4 regions of the Synechococcus sp. RS9902 genome follow, and region 2 is predicted to be linked to each of the others. Evidence: predicted binding sites of a transcription regulator. Region 2 holds the regulator's gene; each other region holds the start of a gene.
What was found. Region 2 encodes NtcA, which controls nitrogen genes in cyanobacteria. Its sites were predicted from a motif close to GTANCNNNNGNTAC; they were not measured.

Region 1: the regulator NtcA is predicted to act here: its motif matches at 1,120-1,133, upstream of SynRS9902_RS13140 (DUF4278 domain-containing protein).
Region 3: the regulator NtcA is predicted to act here: its motif matches at 1,976-1,989, upstream of SynRS9902_RS08650 (DUF4278 domain-containing protein).
Region 4: the regulator NtcA is predicted to act here: its motif matches at 2,061-2,074, upstream of SynRS9902_RS13205 (molybdenum cofactor guanylyltransferase).

The regions. Positions count from the first base shown of each region.
Region 1 covers NZ_CP047949.1:2,407,561-2,411,083, reverse strand. The annotation lists gene SynRS9902_RS13150 (DUF1028 domain-containing protein) at 1-492, shown strand, start outside; gene SynRS9902_RS13145 (hypothetical protein) at 570-788, opposite strand; gene SynRS9902_RS13140 (DUF4278 domain-containing protein) at 869-1,036, opposite strand; gene SynRS9902_RS13135 (type 1 glutamine amidotransferase) at 1,228-1,986, opposite strand; gene ureC (urease subunit alpha) at 1,983-3,523, opposite strand, start outside.
Region 2 covers NZ_CP047949.1:270,985-274,507, reverse strand. The annotation lists gene SynRS9902_RS01310 (cob(I)yrinic acid a,c-diamide adenosyltransferase) at 1-60, opposite strand, end outside; gene rph (ribonuclease PH) at 206-949, shown strand; gene ntcA (global nitrogen regulator NtcA) at 1,008-1,724, shown strand; gene SynRS9902_RS01295 (DUF3084 domain-containing protein) at 1,752-2,903, shown strand; gene SynRS9902_RS01290 (resolvase) at 2,900-3,346, shown strand; gene SynRS9902_RS01285 (DUF3146 family protein) at 3,324-3,523, opposite strand, start outside.
Region 3 covers NZ_CP047949.1:1,570,582-1,574,104, reverse strand. The annotation lists gene SynRS9902_RS08670 (hypothetical protein) at 1-47, shown strand, start outside; gene SynRS9902_RS08665 (SDR family oxidoreductase) at 104-769, shown strand; gene SynRS9902_RS08660 (J domain-containing protein) at 785-1,570, shown strand; gene SynRS9902_RS08655 (hypothetical protein) at 1,567-1,731, shown strand; gene SynRS9902_RS08650 (DUF4278 domain-containing protein) at 1,785-1,889, opposite strand; gene SynRS9902_RS08645 (hypothetical protein) at 2,974-3,135, shown strand.
Region 4 covers NZ_CP047949.1:2,421,969-2,425,491, reverse strand. The annotation lists gene SynRS9902_RS13215 (nitrate reductase) at 1-224, opposite strand, end outside; partial or broken gene SynRS9902_RS13210 (NarK family nitrate/nitrite MFS transporter) at 307-1,847, opposite strand; gene SynRS9902_RS13205 (molybdenum cofactor guanylyltransferase) at 2,110-2,706, shown strand; gene SynRS9902_RS13200 (GTP 3',8-cyclase MoaA) at 2,703-3,523, shown strand, end outside.

The sequences.
Region 1 (3,523 bases), 340 kb from region 2:
TCCGATGCCGAGAGCGTTCTGGCCAGCTTGCTGGCGGATGACCAGCACCGAGACCGGCGTCAGTTTCACCTGATCGACCTGGACGGTCGCACGGCCTGTTGGACGGGGCAGGATTGCGGCCCTTGGGCAGGGCATCGCCATCAGCGTGATCTGTCTGTTGCCGGCAATTGCTTGGTGGATGAGGGTGTGTTGGCGGCGATGGAACAGGCCTTTCTCACCAGCGACCCCAGCTTGAAACTGGGCCGCCGTCTGATGATGGCTCTGCAGGCCGGGGAAGCGGCGGGCGGTGACCATCGCTCTCCGTTCTGCACCTCAGCAGCGGTGCAGGTGAGTGGTGAAGCTGCTTTTCCGCTGTTGGATCTGCGTGTTGATTTCCACGACTGCGCCGTGGAGCAGTTGATGGAGGTGTATGAGCGCAGTCAGGCCCTCTGGGCCCAGGAGTGGAGGGATGAGCTGTCGGAATTGCCGATGCTCAACCGCTTGGTGGCTTGAGTATTCAGAGTCGATAAGCCATTAAAAAAGCCCTGCAACGCAGCCGTGTGCAGGGCTTCTGGGGAATTCAGAAGTGCTCAGCTGGGGACGGATGCTTCCCACTCCACATTCAGGCCGGCCTGACGTGCGTCGGTGATCAGGTCATCGATGCAATCCATGCCAAAGGCGGCTTGCCCAGACAGCAGGGCATCCCATTCCTGAGACGGAAAGTGGGTTTGCAGCCAGAACACGCCATGCACGCTGGAGGGACTCACTTGCACGAGGCCCTGGTCGAGGCGAGAGGTGATGAGATCCAACGTCTTGGCTGAAGCTGGATCTATTACGCCTCAATCCTCGGAACTGGAATGTTCGAGTTGCTACGGATTGAGAAGTTGGCCTAGCGGGTGTAGCGCACGCCGCGGTACACGAGCTGCACCGGAGTGCTGTGGTTGTTGATCTGGCGGGCTTGATACACGTTGCGGCGGTAAACCAGCTGTACCCCAGGCTTGCCCTGAGTGGCGTTGTTTTGCTGGTATTGATGCCCGCGATAGAGAAGGGTGGTCATTGGATGGTCCTCGAAGCAAGCTCAGGTCCCCGTTCCATGGCCTGAGGCGAACTGCGCTTCGCGCGATGCGAAGTGAACGATCGGTAGCTGTTGCTACAGAAATATTGAAGCCCTTGCAAATGCCGAAGTGGTGTTCAGGTTGATACCTCTTCAGAAAAGTTTTTGGTTTTGTTTATTTTTGTCCGTAGGAATTAGTGGGTCTGGCTGATCTCAATCAGTTGATTGAGCGCAGCACTGAAGAAGTTTCGGCCTTGTTCCTGAAGCGTGGTGCCCAGCCTGCGCCAGTCCTGGCTCAGGCGATCGTGCCCTTCAGCTCCAAGGGCGTTCACCACGTAGTCGTGGTCGTTGGCGATCCAGCGTTCAAGCGCTTCACCGTCGATCTCGAGGTGGCATTGCAGGCCAATGGCGTGGGCTCCGATCCGAAACACCTGTTCGGCGCAATGCAGTGAAGAACCCAGCAGGGTTGCATCAGCCGGGAGGTGGATGCGATCACCATGCCAATGCAGCACCAGGCTGCTGCTTGGTTGCCCCTTGAGCAGGGCCTCATCACTGGGATCCGCGACCCAGTGAATCGCGCCGAGCCCCAGTTCCTTTAGCTGCTGCGGTGGTGCTCCCACCTGCAGCGGTTGCACGGTCCCCCCTGCAGCCACAGCCAAGAGCTGCGCCCCCAGGCAGATGCCCAGCACCGGTCGGCGTTGCTGGTGCCAGGCCCTCAACCAGTCCAGTTCCTGCTGCAACCAGTCCATGCCTGGTTGCTCGCGGTCGTTCACGCTCATCGGGCCACCGAGCACAAGGGCGATGCTGTTGGCACACGCCCTGGGGTCCGGCAGTGGGTCCCCCCGGTCGGGCCTCAGGATCTCGAGTGTCAGGCCCCGCTGCCGCGCTAGTTCTCCCACCAGTGCGGCGTCTTCGTGGTCCACGTGTTGGACCACCAGCAGCGAGGGGCTCAAAGCAGTAGGTAGCGCTGGGCCAGGGGCAGCACCTCGGCGGGCTCGCAGGTGAGCAGTTCACCGTCGGCGAACACCTCATAGGTCTGTGGGTCCACGCTCACCTTGGGCAACGCTGAATTCAGCTTGAGGGCGCTCTTGCCCACGCTGCGGGTCTCCTTCACCGCCATGCAGGTGCGCTCCAGCCCGAGCTGGCGTTGGATGTCGGCATCCATTGCCGCTTCGCTCACGAAGGTGAGACAACTGGGCGCGAGGGCCTTGCCGAAGGCGCCGAACATCGGCCGGCCGTGCACCGGGCCGGGGGTGGGAATCGAGGCGTTGGCATCGCCCATCTGGGCCCAGACGATCGAACCGCCCTTCACCACCAGTTCCGGGCGAATGCCAAAGAAGCCTGGCTTCCACAGCACCAAATCGGCGAGCTTGCCGGTTTCGATCGACCCCACTTCGCTGCTGATGCCGTGGGCCAACGCCGGGTTGATCGTCACTTTGGCGATGTAGCGCTTGAGCCGGTGGTTGTCGTTGCGAGCCGAGTCTTCCGGCAATGCACCGCGCTGCACCTTCATCTTGTGGGCGGTCTGGAAGGTGCGGGTGATCACCTCGCCCACGCGGCCCATGGCCTGGGAGTCGCTGGCGATGATCGAGAACGCGCCCAGGTCGTGAAGGATGTCTTCGGCGGCGATCGTTTCGCGCCGGATCCGCGATTCGGCGAAGGCCACGTCCTCGGGGATCTTCGGATCGAGGTGGTGGCACACCATCAGCATGTCGAGGTGCTCCTCGAGCGTGTTGCGGGTGTAGGGCCGGGTGGGATTGGTGCTGCTCGGCAGCACGTTGGCCTCGCCGCAGATCTTGATAATGTCCGGGGCATGGCCGCCGCCGGCGCCTTCGGTGTGGAAGGTGTGGATGGTGCGTCCCTTGATGGCGGCGATCGTGTCTTCCACGAAGCCGGCTTCGTTCAAGGTGTCGGTGTGGATGCACACCTGCACATCCATCCGATCGGCCACCGAAAGGCAGGCATCGATGGTGGCGGGCGTGGTGCCCCAGTCTTCGTGCAGCTTCAGGCCGCAGGCGCCGGCGCGCACCTGTTCTTCCAGCGCTTCCGGGGTGCTGGCGTTGCCTTTGCCGAAGAAGCCCAGGTTCACCGGCAGGCCTTCAGCGGCCTGGAGCATCCGTCCGATGTGGAAGGCGCCGGGGGTGCAGGTGGTGGCATTGGTGCCGGTGGCCGGTCCAGTCCCGCCGCCCATCAGGGTGGTCACGCCGCTGGCCAGGGCCGTTTCGATCTGCTGGGGGCAGATGAAGTGGATGTGGGTGTCGATCCCTCCCGCGGTGAGGATGTGGCCCTCCCCGGCGATGGCTTCCGTGCCTGGGCCCACCACGATCGTCACACCTTCCTGGGTGTCGGGGTTGCCGGCTTTGCCGATGCCAACGATGCGGCCGTCCTTGAGGCCGACATCCGCTTTGACGATGCCCCACCAGTCGAGGATCAGGGCATTGGTGATCACCGTGTCGACGGCGCCCTCGGCTCGAGGGGTCTGGGATTGGC
Region 2 (3,523 bases):
CTGCTGATCCCGATCCAGGGAATTCGGGAAGGATTGGGGGTCGGCGAGGCTTGTGGTCATCACGGAAGCATCTGTCCGGGCGACCCCGGCAAGACCTTGAATGTAGCGGCGAGATCACATTCCACAAGGGGATTGACACCACCCATGGTGTTTGGACAGGGCGAGAACCAACCGCCTGCGAGGCTTGACGAACTGCACACCACCGATGAGCCAATCCCCTGAACAACGCACTGATGGCCGTCGCCCGCAACAGTTGCGACCGTTCTCGGTGACCTGGAATCCGATGGGGTTTGCCTTGAGCTCCCTTGTGGTTCATACAGGCCGAACCGCGGTTCTCTGCAGCGTTTGCTTGGAGGACAAGGTCCCCAGCTGGCGCAAGGGAGAAGGGTTGGGATGGCTCAGCGCCGAATACCGGTTGCTGCCCGGATCCACCCCACAGCGGCAATCACGAGAGCTGATGAAACTCTCGGGTCGCACCCAGGAAATTCAGCGGCTGATCGGCCGAAGCCTGCGCGCCGTGATCGACATGGAGCGCCTAGGGGAGCGCACCTTGCTGATCGACTGCGACGTGATCCAAGCGGACGCCGGCACCCGGACGGCCTCGATCACCGGAGCATGGCTCGCCCTGGACCAGGCCTGCCGATCACTGGTGGAGCAAGGAGTCCTGGAGCAATCGCCCCTGATCGATCAGGTAGCGGCCGTATCCGTGGGCTTGGTTGATGGCCACGCCCTGCTGGATCTGGACTACAGCGAAGACAGCCGAGCTGAGGTGGACCTGAACGTTGTGCAGGCCGGCGATGGCCGTTTGCTGGAAATCCAAGGCACTGCGGAGGGAGCACCATTCAGCCGCAAGCAACTCAATGAACTGCTGGATCTGGCTGAGCCGGGATTGTCATCCCTGATGCAGGCACAACGCCAGGCCGCAGGCGAACACAGCATTAATAGGTAATAACCGCTACATGGCAAGCATCGCTTGCTCCGTAGCTTCGCTTCACCAGGGGGTTGTCATGACCAGTAGCCGAGGTTTCAGCCGATACACCCCGCAAATGGTGGCTCCAGCTCCCAGCGCAGAACCGGCCAACCGTTCCCTTCTGGAGATCATTAGGGATCTCGATGGCGCCAGCAGTGAACTGGTGGATCGCAACAAGACCATCTTCTTCCCCGGAGATCCCGCAGAACGGGTGTATTTGATCCGCCGGGGAGCTGTTCGTCTGTCCCGCGTCTACGAATCGGGGGAAGAGATCACCGTGGCCCTGCTGCGCGAGAACAGCCTCTTCGGGGTGCTGTCGTTGTTGACTGGTCAACGGTCCGACCGCTTCTATCACGCTGTGGCCTTCACCCGGGTTGAAATGGTGACGGCACCAGCGACCTCCGTGAAGGCCGCCATCGAAGCCGACACCAGCGTTGGCCTGCGCTTGCTTCAGGGTCTCTCCAGCCGGATTCTGCAGACCGAGACAATGATTGAAACCCTCACCCATCGGGACATGTCATCCCGGCTGGTGAGCTTCCTGCTGGTGCTTTGCAGGGACTTCGGCGTGGCCGATGAGCTGGGCATCACCATCGACCTGCGCCTGTCCCATCAGGCCATCGCTGAAGCAATTGGCTCAACACGCGTCACAATCACGCGTCTGCTGGGAGACTTGCGTCAATCCGGTCTGGTTCAGATTGACCGCAAGAAAATCACGGTTCTGGATCCGATCGCGCTGGCCAAACGCTTCAGCTAGGCCTGCCATCGCCCGACTTGTGCAGCGATGAGCGGCTGGGCACTGATTCTGGTTCTGTTGGTGCTCGGGGGCGTGCTGTCGACCCTGGGCGACCGCTTGGGCAGCCGCGTCGGCAAAGCGCGACTGAGTTTGTTCAGCATGCGCCCACGGCGCACCGCAGTGTTGATCACGGTGTTGACCGGCAGCCTGATCAGCGCACTCTCACTTGGCCTGATGCTTCTGGTGAGCCGGCAGTTGCGGGTGGGCCTGTTTGAACTGGATGCCCTACAGGAGAAACTCCAAGACAGCCGTCAGCAGCTAAAGGCAGCCGAGCGGGAACGGGACAAGACCCAAACGGAAACCAAACGGATCGCCATTGAGCTCGAGCAATCACAGCAACGGGCCAACACCCTGCGCCTCGAACTGGCTCCTCTTCAGAAGGAGCTGGCCCAACTCGAAGCCGAACGTGAACGCCTTAGCCAGGACATCGCCTCCCGCGATGCGGACATCGAGCGCACGGAAGCCGAACTCAACAGCGTTCGCAGCCGCATCCGAGCCGGTGAGAAGGAACTCAAAGAACTGGAACGCAATCTGGTCGCCTTACGGCGTGGATCGGTGGTGATCAGCAGCGGACAGACCTTGGCAAGAGCAACGGTTCGACTCGATGCTCCGGACCAGGCCAAACAGGCTGTCGACAGGCTGTTGCAGGAGGCCAATCTCAACGCATACGGGAAAGTGCGACCTGGCGAGGCACCCGAACGCCAGTTGATCCGCGTTCCGCGCAGCGATGTGGAACGCCTGCAAAGCATCATCCGCAAACCGGAGACCTGGGTGATCTCGCTGCGCTCAGCCACCAATGTGCTGCGGGGCGAAACAGCTGTGTATGCCTTCCCCGAGGTGCGTCCGAACCGGCCGGTAACCCAACGCGGAGACTTGCTGGCCACCACCACACTGCAACCCGATGAACGCACTCCAGAGGGCATTCGCACACGGTTGAACCTTCTCCTGGCCTCGGCCTATGCCGAAGTGCAGCGGCGGGGATCCCTGACCGAAGGCCTTCAGTTCGATGGATCAGCCCTCTCCCAACTGGCCCAGACCCTGATGGAAGGGCCCAGCCAAAGCGTGGTCTTGGACGTGATTTCCGCAGGGGTCAGCGACAGTGCCGATCCTGTCGTCGTCACCATTGAGGCCTCCCCATGAAACGGGTGGCCGTTCTCGATCCAGGCCGCTGCAAATGTGGTCTTGTGCTGGCCGATCTTCAGCTCGGCCTCGTGCGCGAAGGGCATGTGCTGGCCCCAGAGGCCGTCGAACCCTGGTTGGAGCAGTGGAATCAAGACCAAGCTCTCGATCGCATCCTGATCGGCGATGGCACGGGAAGCCGAGCCTGGATCCAGCGACTGGAACGGCTGGGCCATCTCACTGTGGTTCCGGAGCAGGGAACAACCCTGAGGGCGAGACAGCGTTACTGGGCGCTGTGGCCGGCTCGAGGTTGGCGACGGATGCTGCCAGCAGGACTGCGCATTCCACCGGTGGATCTGGATGCTGTTGCAGCTTTGGTGATGCTTGAGGAGCACCTGCAATGCCGCCTGAAATGGCCTGAGCCTGATCCCACGTTCTCGCTCAGAACCTGGCCCGGACCATGAAGGTGTAATCACCCCCCGGTTCCAGCCTGTAATCAGAACGCACCAGAAACCGGCGCAGGGCATCCTCGATCAGGGCACGTCCCAGGGATGGCTCCACCACCAGTTCACCGCGATCAAAGGCCCAGGAAAACTGCCACTCAAACCCTCCAGCAGAAACTTCACCCTCCACGCACTTGG
Region 3 (3,523 bases), 1.2 Mb from region 2:
AACAGTGTTTGCATCAGTACGGCGTCGAGGGGGATTTCCCGGCGTGATCGCGTCAGGGGATCGACGCAAGAGCCGGCAGGATGGCGGTTGCTGAAACCTCCCGATGGCGACGTTTCTGGTCACCGGCGCAAACCGTGGGATCGGCTTGGAATACTGCAGGCAGCTCAAAGCCCGTGGCGATGACGTGGTGGCCGTTTGCCGTCAAACCAGTGATGAACTGGAGTGCCTGGGGGTGCGGGTGGAAGCCGGCCTTGAGTTGAGCGACAGCCAAGCCATTGATGACCTGGTGCAGCGACTGGATGGTTTGCCCCTCGATGGCGTCATCCTCAACGCCGGGATTTTGCAGTCGATGGGCCTGATGGATTTGGATCCCTCCGGGATTCGCCGCCAGTTTGAAGTGAACGCCCTTGCTCCTTTGCTGCTGGCCAGGGCGTTGGTGGATCAGATGCCCAACGGAGCGAAGTTGGTGCTGATGACCAGCCGCATGGGGTCCATCGACGACAACAGTTCGGGAGGCTCCTATGGCTATCGGATGTCGAAGGTGGCGCTCAACATGGCCGGAAAGTCGTTGGCGATTGATCTGGAACCGCGGGGCATCGCCGTGGCGATCCTGCATCCCGGATTGGTGCGCACCCGCATGATTCGCTTCAATCCCAGCGGGATCCCCCCCGAGCAGTCGGTGAAGGGGCTGTTGGCCCGGATCGATGATTTGACCATGGCCACCAGCGGCAGCTTCTGGCATGCCAATGGTGAGTTGTTGCCGTGGTGAGGCGGGAGACACGCTTTGGGCTTTGATCCGCGTCAGTGGTCAGGCGGACGCCCTGAACAACGCGTCACCAGCAATGTTGAGGCGTTGCTGGCGGAGAACGACGCTTTGCGTCGCGAGGTGTTGCGGCTCAACCGTGAGTTGGAGCGACTGCAACGTCAGCAACGCCAACGCATTCGTACGGAGCCCAGATCCCATCGCCCCTGGAGTGAGCCATCGGCACAAGCTCCACCGCGCATCAGCAGCCAACAGGTGCGGGCCTGGGGGCAGGCCCTGGCTCAGCAGCCGGGATGGACGGCATTGCGTCAGCGCGGATTGGAGCTGTTGATTGACCAGCTCAACCGCAGTGGTTTCCCTGCCCACTTAACCCTTGAACAGCGGTTGGATCGGTTGGTTCGGGGGCTGGGAACAGATCTCATGGCGGCGGTGGGAGCCAAGCCGAACAAGCAAACAACGGCCGTTCTGGCGGCGTTTGCCTTGTTTGGGGTGCGGGCCAGTGAATGGCTGGATGAGGATCCACAGCGTGTGGTGGAGCAGTTGCGTCAGCGGCAGGACCAATCAGGTTCAAGGCGGCAGGGTCGCCGCACCCGAACGGACCAACGTCAAACGGATCGTCAGGACGATGGCCACGCCCGTGATCCACGCCGTGCCGCTTTAAGGGTGTTGGGCTTGGAGGCCAACGCGTCCCTCGCTGAGATCAAGCAGGCGCATCGAAAACTGGTGAAGCAGCACCATCCTGATCTCGGTGGTTCTGCTGAGGCGTTTCGACGCGTCAATGAGGCGTATCAGTCCTTGGTTCAGTGACGCTCTTGTCCGATGATCTGGGGCAGCAACAGGTGGTGTTGATGCCGGTGGAATTTGGTGTGGTGCTGATTGGTGCTGGCTTTGCCGTGGGTGTGTCCCTCGCCGTCGCCGTTTGGTTTGAACGTTGGAAGGCAAAACAGCCCGATCCTGAAGGCAAATAAGCCATAAAAAAGCCCCGCCGAGGCGGGGCTTGCAAGAGGTCGTCATGCTGTTGTCAGCTGGCGACTTTCTGACCGCGATAAACAAGAACAGGACGCTGAACGTTGGATGCAGCAGCGTTGTTCTGGTTGTACTTCTGGCCGCGATAGGTCAGGGTCATGATGGGTTCCTCGAAGCAAGCTCAGGTCCCCGTTCCATGGCCTGAGTCGAACTGCGGTCAACACGAGTGCTGACTGAACGTAGTGGGTAGCGGTTGCTACACATCAGTTATATCCATGCGGTCAATCCCTGTGTCGTTCACGCCGATACAAACCAGGGAAATTGGTTGCTCGTGGATTGATGAACTCAGTCTGGGTCTGGGTTCTTGGCTGTGATGAATTCAACAATGAATCCTACTGAATGTATCTTTGCGATACCAGTTGACCTCTGAGGCGGCTTTTGGTCCATCTCGTCATCCGATGGTCCTTGGTCGGCTCTCGGGGCGGGTGGTGGTCAATGGTGGATTGTCGGAGGTTCGTTTCCAGGGGGGATGGAACGCGCATTGGCAATCCCTCCAATATTGATTGAAAGCAATCACCTCGACCCTCTTCTTGAACATACGGGTGCAACTCCCGTTGTTGGCAATTGAAAACTGAGAGCTGACGAAACAACTTCCCAGACCCAATTCCTTCGTGAAATCCCAATCCCAAATCATTTGCGTCAAGCGTCACTTTGCAATGAAGAAATCACGTCCCTGTGGTGTTAACAGATCCTTTTATTTCTCCGCGTTGCGTATTGATGAACGACTGAAATCGATGTAGATTGTTCTTTCATATCCGCTCGGATTGATTCCGCTGGATTTTCTCGATGACGACGATTGACGTGGCCTGCTCTGCATGAGCCCTGAGAGCGTCTGTGTGGGCTGTTGATTGTGTGTTGTGTGGGATTTCTTGGTGTCTGTTGAGTGCGGTCTGAATGGCCTTGGCGGATTTGCTGTAGGGCCAATGGTTGTCTACGCAACAGAACCACAGCTCCAATAGAGATATTTTCCAAGGCCCCGCTCTGAATATAATGAGCTATTGGGAGCAGAATTGGAGGAGGAATCTCAAGCTGATCACTGTGGATGAGGTGCCACCCGCACAGCAGATTCAGGTGTCGAGATGGTTGAAGCAAAGGACAGAGCTTCTGCTCGGGCAAATACAGCCAGTCGATGCTGAATCTCTTGTTCAAGAGTTTGACGACTATGAAGATGCTTGCTGCTAGTCATGGACTGGCTTGATGGCTTGGGTTGGGCAGGAGTGATTTCAGTTGGAATTTCTTTCCTCTGGGATCTGTTCTTGCCTTTGAATCTGTTGGTGATTGGTGTTATCTACGTGACCACATTTATTGGCTGGCTTTTTCTCACAAGAAACAAAACCAGTTTCTGAGGTCAAGCCCGTTTTCACCACAGAAAAATGCAAACCCCCATATCGAGACGCCAGGGACGAAAACGACCCCATGGGGGTGTCCGGAGTCTGTGGCTTGAGGCCTGCCAGGGGGTGGTCTTTTCTTTTCCCATGGCCTGCCAGGTGTGGATTCGGCAGGCTTGTTGAGAATGGTCCGGCGCTGGCTGACAACACTGGACACCGAGAAGCATTGGGGCCACTGACTGGTGTCTCTTTTGTGGACTCTTGCTTTTTCGACAGAACCGAGCGTGGCTGGCAACAATGGATGGAGACAGGCCTGGATGCACTGACCGGCGCTGTTGTCGCCTTGAGGAAGAAAGGGAAGGAAGAGCCACCTCGCGATCCCAAGGACGCAGCCAGGCTCACCCCC
Region 4 (3,523 bases), 330 kb from region 2:
CGCAGGCGGCCTGGGGCCAGGGTTTCGCCGATGGTGGCGCCCTTGATGCAGACCTGGCCAAGGCTGGAGGGGTGTTCGCGGTCGCCGCGGGCGGTCCACATCGGGTTGCCCTCAGCATCCCGCTTCACGGCCTCACCCTTCACGGCAGGAGGCAAGAGCTCCAGGCCACAACCAACGCCGCAGTAGGGGCACTGGCTGCGCACACTGCGGGGTGAGTTGGTCATGCAGGAACCAAAAAAAGAACAAAACCCGGAGCCGAAGCTCCGGGTCGTTGTGCAGCGACAAAGTGCTGCGGAGGTTGATGGATCAGGCGGTTTCGCCTTCGTGCAGGTCTGCGAAGGACCCCTTGGGCTCCTTCAGGAAGAAGAAGCAGAAGAAGGCCACGATCAGACCGGCCACACCCAGGATCTGGAAGAAGGCACTGTTGGAAGCCGCGATCACCTCGGGGGTGGGTTCGCCGCCGCCGCCCATCCACATCGGTAGGAGGCTGAAGATGGTCAGGTAGGTCACAGCACCAACGTTGCCGTAGGCACCCACCAGGCCGGCCACCTGACCGGTGACGCGACGCTTGACCAGGGGCACCAGCGCGAAGGTGGCGCCTTCACCGGACTGCACAAAGAAGGAGGCGAGCATGGTGATCACCACGGCAACGGCGATGCCGGTGGTGCCGGTGAAGGTACCCGGCTTGATCATGCTCATCACCAGGTAGCCCACGCCGAGACCGGCGGTGAGGAAGCCCATGGTGTTCTTGCGGCTGCCGACGCTGTCGGAGATCAGACCGCCAGCAGGGCGGGCGACCAGGTTCACGAAAGCGAAGCAGGACGCCAGGATTCCGGCGGTGGCCTTCGGCAGATCGAAGGTGGTTTCAAAGAAGGTGGGCAGCATCGAAACCACGGCCAGTTCGGAGCCGAAGTTCACGATGTAGGTGAGCTCGAGGATCGCCACCTGGCGGAACTCGTAGCGGTCTTCCTTGGGATAAACCTTGTTGCCGAGGATCAGGTCGCGGTTGGTGCGGATGATTCCCCAGGTCTGGAAGGCAAACCAGACGGCAACGGCACCGAGGGCCAGGGGGTAGGTGCTTGCGGTGAGGAAGCCCACCTTGGACAGGCGCCAGCAGAGCACGCAGAGGATGGCTGCGAAGGGCACGTTCATGCCCAGCAGACCCCAGAAGTCGCGCATGGAGGTGACTTCCAGACCTGCAGTTTTCTCAGGGCGCTGATACGTCTTGCCGGGGGGGTGTCGGTGACGTTGAAGAAGTAGAAGAGGCCGTAGACGGCGGAGACGATGCCGGTCAGAGCGATGGCACCGCGCCAGTTCAGAACAGCGCCGGTGGGCAGTTCGAAGCCGCCGGAGAAGGAGAGGAAGCCAGCGAGGGCCACCATGGAGAGGGCGGAGAAGGCGGATCCGAAGTTGCCCCAACCGCCGTAGATGCCTTCAGCCAGGCCGATTTCCTTGGGCGGGAACCACTCGGCCACCATGCGGATGCCGATCACGAAGCCGGCGCCAACGATGGAGAGCAGCAGACGGGCCACCACCAGCTGGTTGAAGTCCTGAGCGGAGGCAAACAGCAGGCAGGGAATCGCCGAGAACACCAGGATCGAGGAGTAGGTGATCCGGGGTCCGAATTTGTCCAGCAGCATGCCGATCAGCACGCGCGCCGGAATGGTGAGGGCCACGTTGCAGATGGCCACGGTGCGGATCTGACCAACGGTCAGACCGAGGTCCGCTTTCACGGTGGTGGCCAGAGGGGCCAGGTTGAACCAGACCACGAAGGTCAGGAAGAAGGCGATCCAGGTCAGGTGAAGGGTTCGGTACCTGCCCTGGAACGACCAAAGGTCGCCAAGCATTGAGGAGAAGAGAGGGAACCTCGGGCTTCAAAAGGAAAGGTGCCCGGGGATGGCAAAACGGTCGAAAAGAGAATCCGTTTGACCCGCGCAGTTAATCAATTCGCCGACCCCTTGTTTGGTCAGATTGGTTACCGATTTGTGTTTTTGTGTTGCCAAGCAAACATCAATGGGGCTGATTGATCAGATCAGGTGATCTTGTGCCGCAGCGATTTGGTAGCGGTTGCAACTTTTGTGCGTTCTTGGACTCCGCTGGTGCAGATTGTTGGTCGGCGATGTGAACCAAGGCTTGCGGGTTTGTGTGCTCAGTGGCGGAAGCAGCCGTCGCATGGGGCGTGACAAGGCCCTTCTGCCGCATCCCTCGGGTGGTGTTTGGCTCACGGCCCTGGTCGACCAGCTGTTGCCGCTCGGTCATCCGGTGCAGGTGTTGAGTCGTCATCCCGCCCACGCAGAGCTTCTGGCCCACCGGCCGGGATGTTCCGTGCTGCTGGAGCCCCCTCCCTGGAATGGCCCTCTGCAGGCGCTGGCCAGGCTGTTGCCGTCTCGGCCTGGGGAGGCTTTGTTGGTTCTGCCGGTGGACATGCCCCGTTTGCACACCGCCGTTGTCCAGCAACTCATCGCAGCTTGGAATCGTGCCCCGGATCAAGCAGCGGTGGCCCATGACGGGCAACGGCTGCAGCCGTTGCTGGCGGTGATCCCCTCCGGTTCTCCTTTCCGCTCCTGCCTTGATCAGCAACTGCAACGCGGAGAGTTGCGCTGGATGGATTGGTTGACCTGCGTTCCCCATCAGGCGGTGCGCTTGCCTGCAGAGGCGTTGGTGAATGCCAACTGCCCTGCAGATCTGGCAGCGTTGGAGGGATGAGCACGTCGCTGCCGCTTGCAGACCGCCTCAACCGGCCCATCGGGGTGTTGCGGTTGTCGCTCACGGCCCGTTGCAATCTCGCCTGTCCGTACTGCTGTCCGGATCTGGAGGAGCCCCCTGGCCTGCTCACGCTGGAGCAGCAGATGCGCGTGATTCGTGTGGCCGCGCGCCTGGGGGCACAGACGCTGCGGCTCACCGGTGGAGAGCCGTTGTTGAGCCGGCGCTTGTTGCCGTTGTTGGAGGCGGTGGCCCAGGCCAGGCGGGATCGTTCGGATCCGATCGCTGGTTTGAAGACCGTGGCGCTCACCAGCAACGGGGTGCTGTTGTCGGAACCGATGGCGGGGGCGTTGCGTGCCGCAGGGCTGGATCGAATCACCATCAGCCTGGATGCGGCGGAAGGGGAGGCAGCGGCGCGCATGGCTGGTCTCCAGGGTGGTGCCGTGGCTGGAGACCGCCTGGTGCGCCAGGTGCAGGACGGCATCGCGGCGGCCTGCGCCGCTGGCTTTGATCCCTCATGCGGCGAGCTCAAGCTCAATGCCGTGATCCAACGGGGGATCAATGACGATCAGCTGTTGCCCTTGGCCGGTTTGGCCCGGCAGCAGGGGATGGAGCTGCGTTTGATCGAATACATGGATGTGGGCAACCGCAACCAGTGGACGCTGGATCAGGTGCTGCCGGCGGCGCAGATGGTGGAGCACATTCATGCCCGTTGGCCCCTGGAGCCTTTGGGTCGCCCGCGGGGTGGGACGGCCCGGCGTTGGCACTACCGCGATGGTGCTGGAACCATCGGTGTGATTGCCTCCATCAGTGAGCCGTT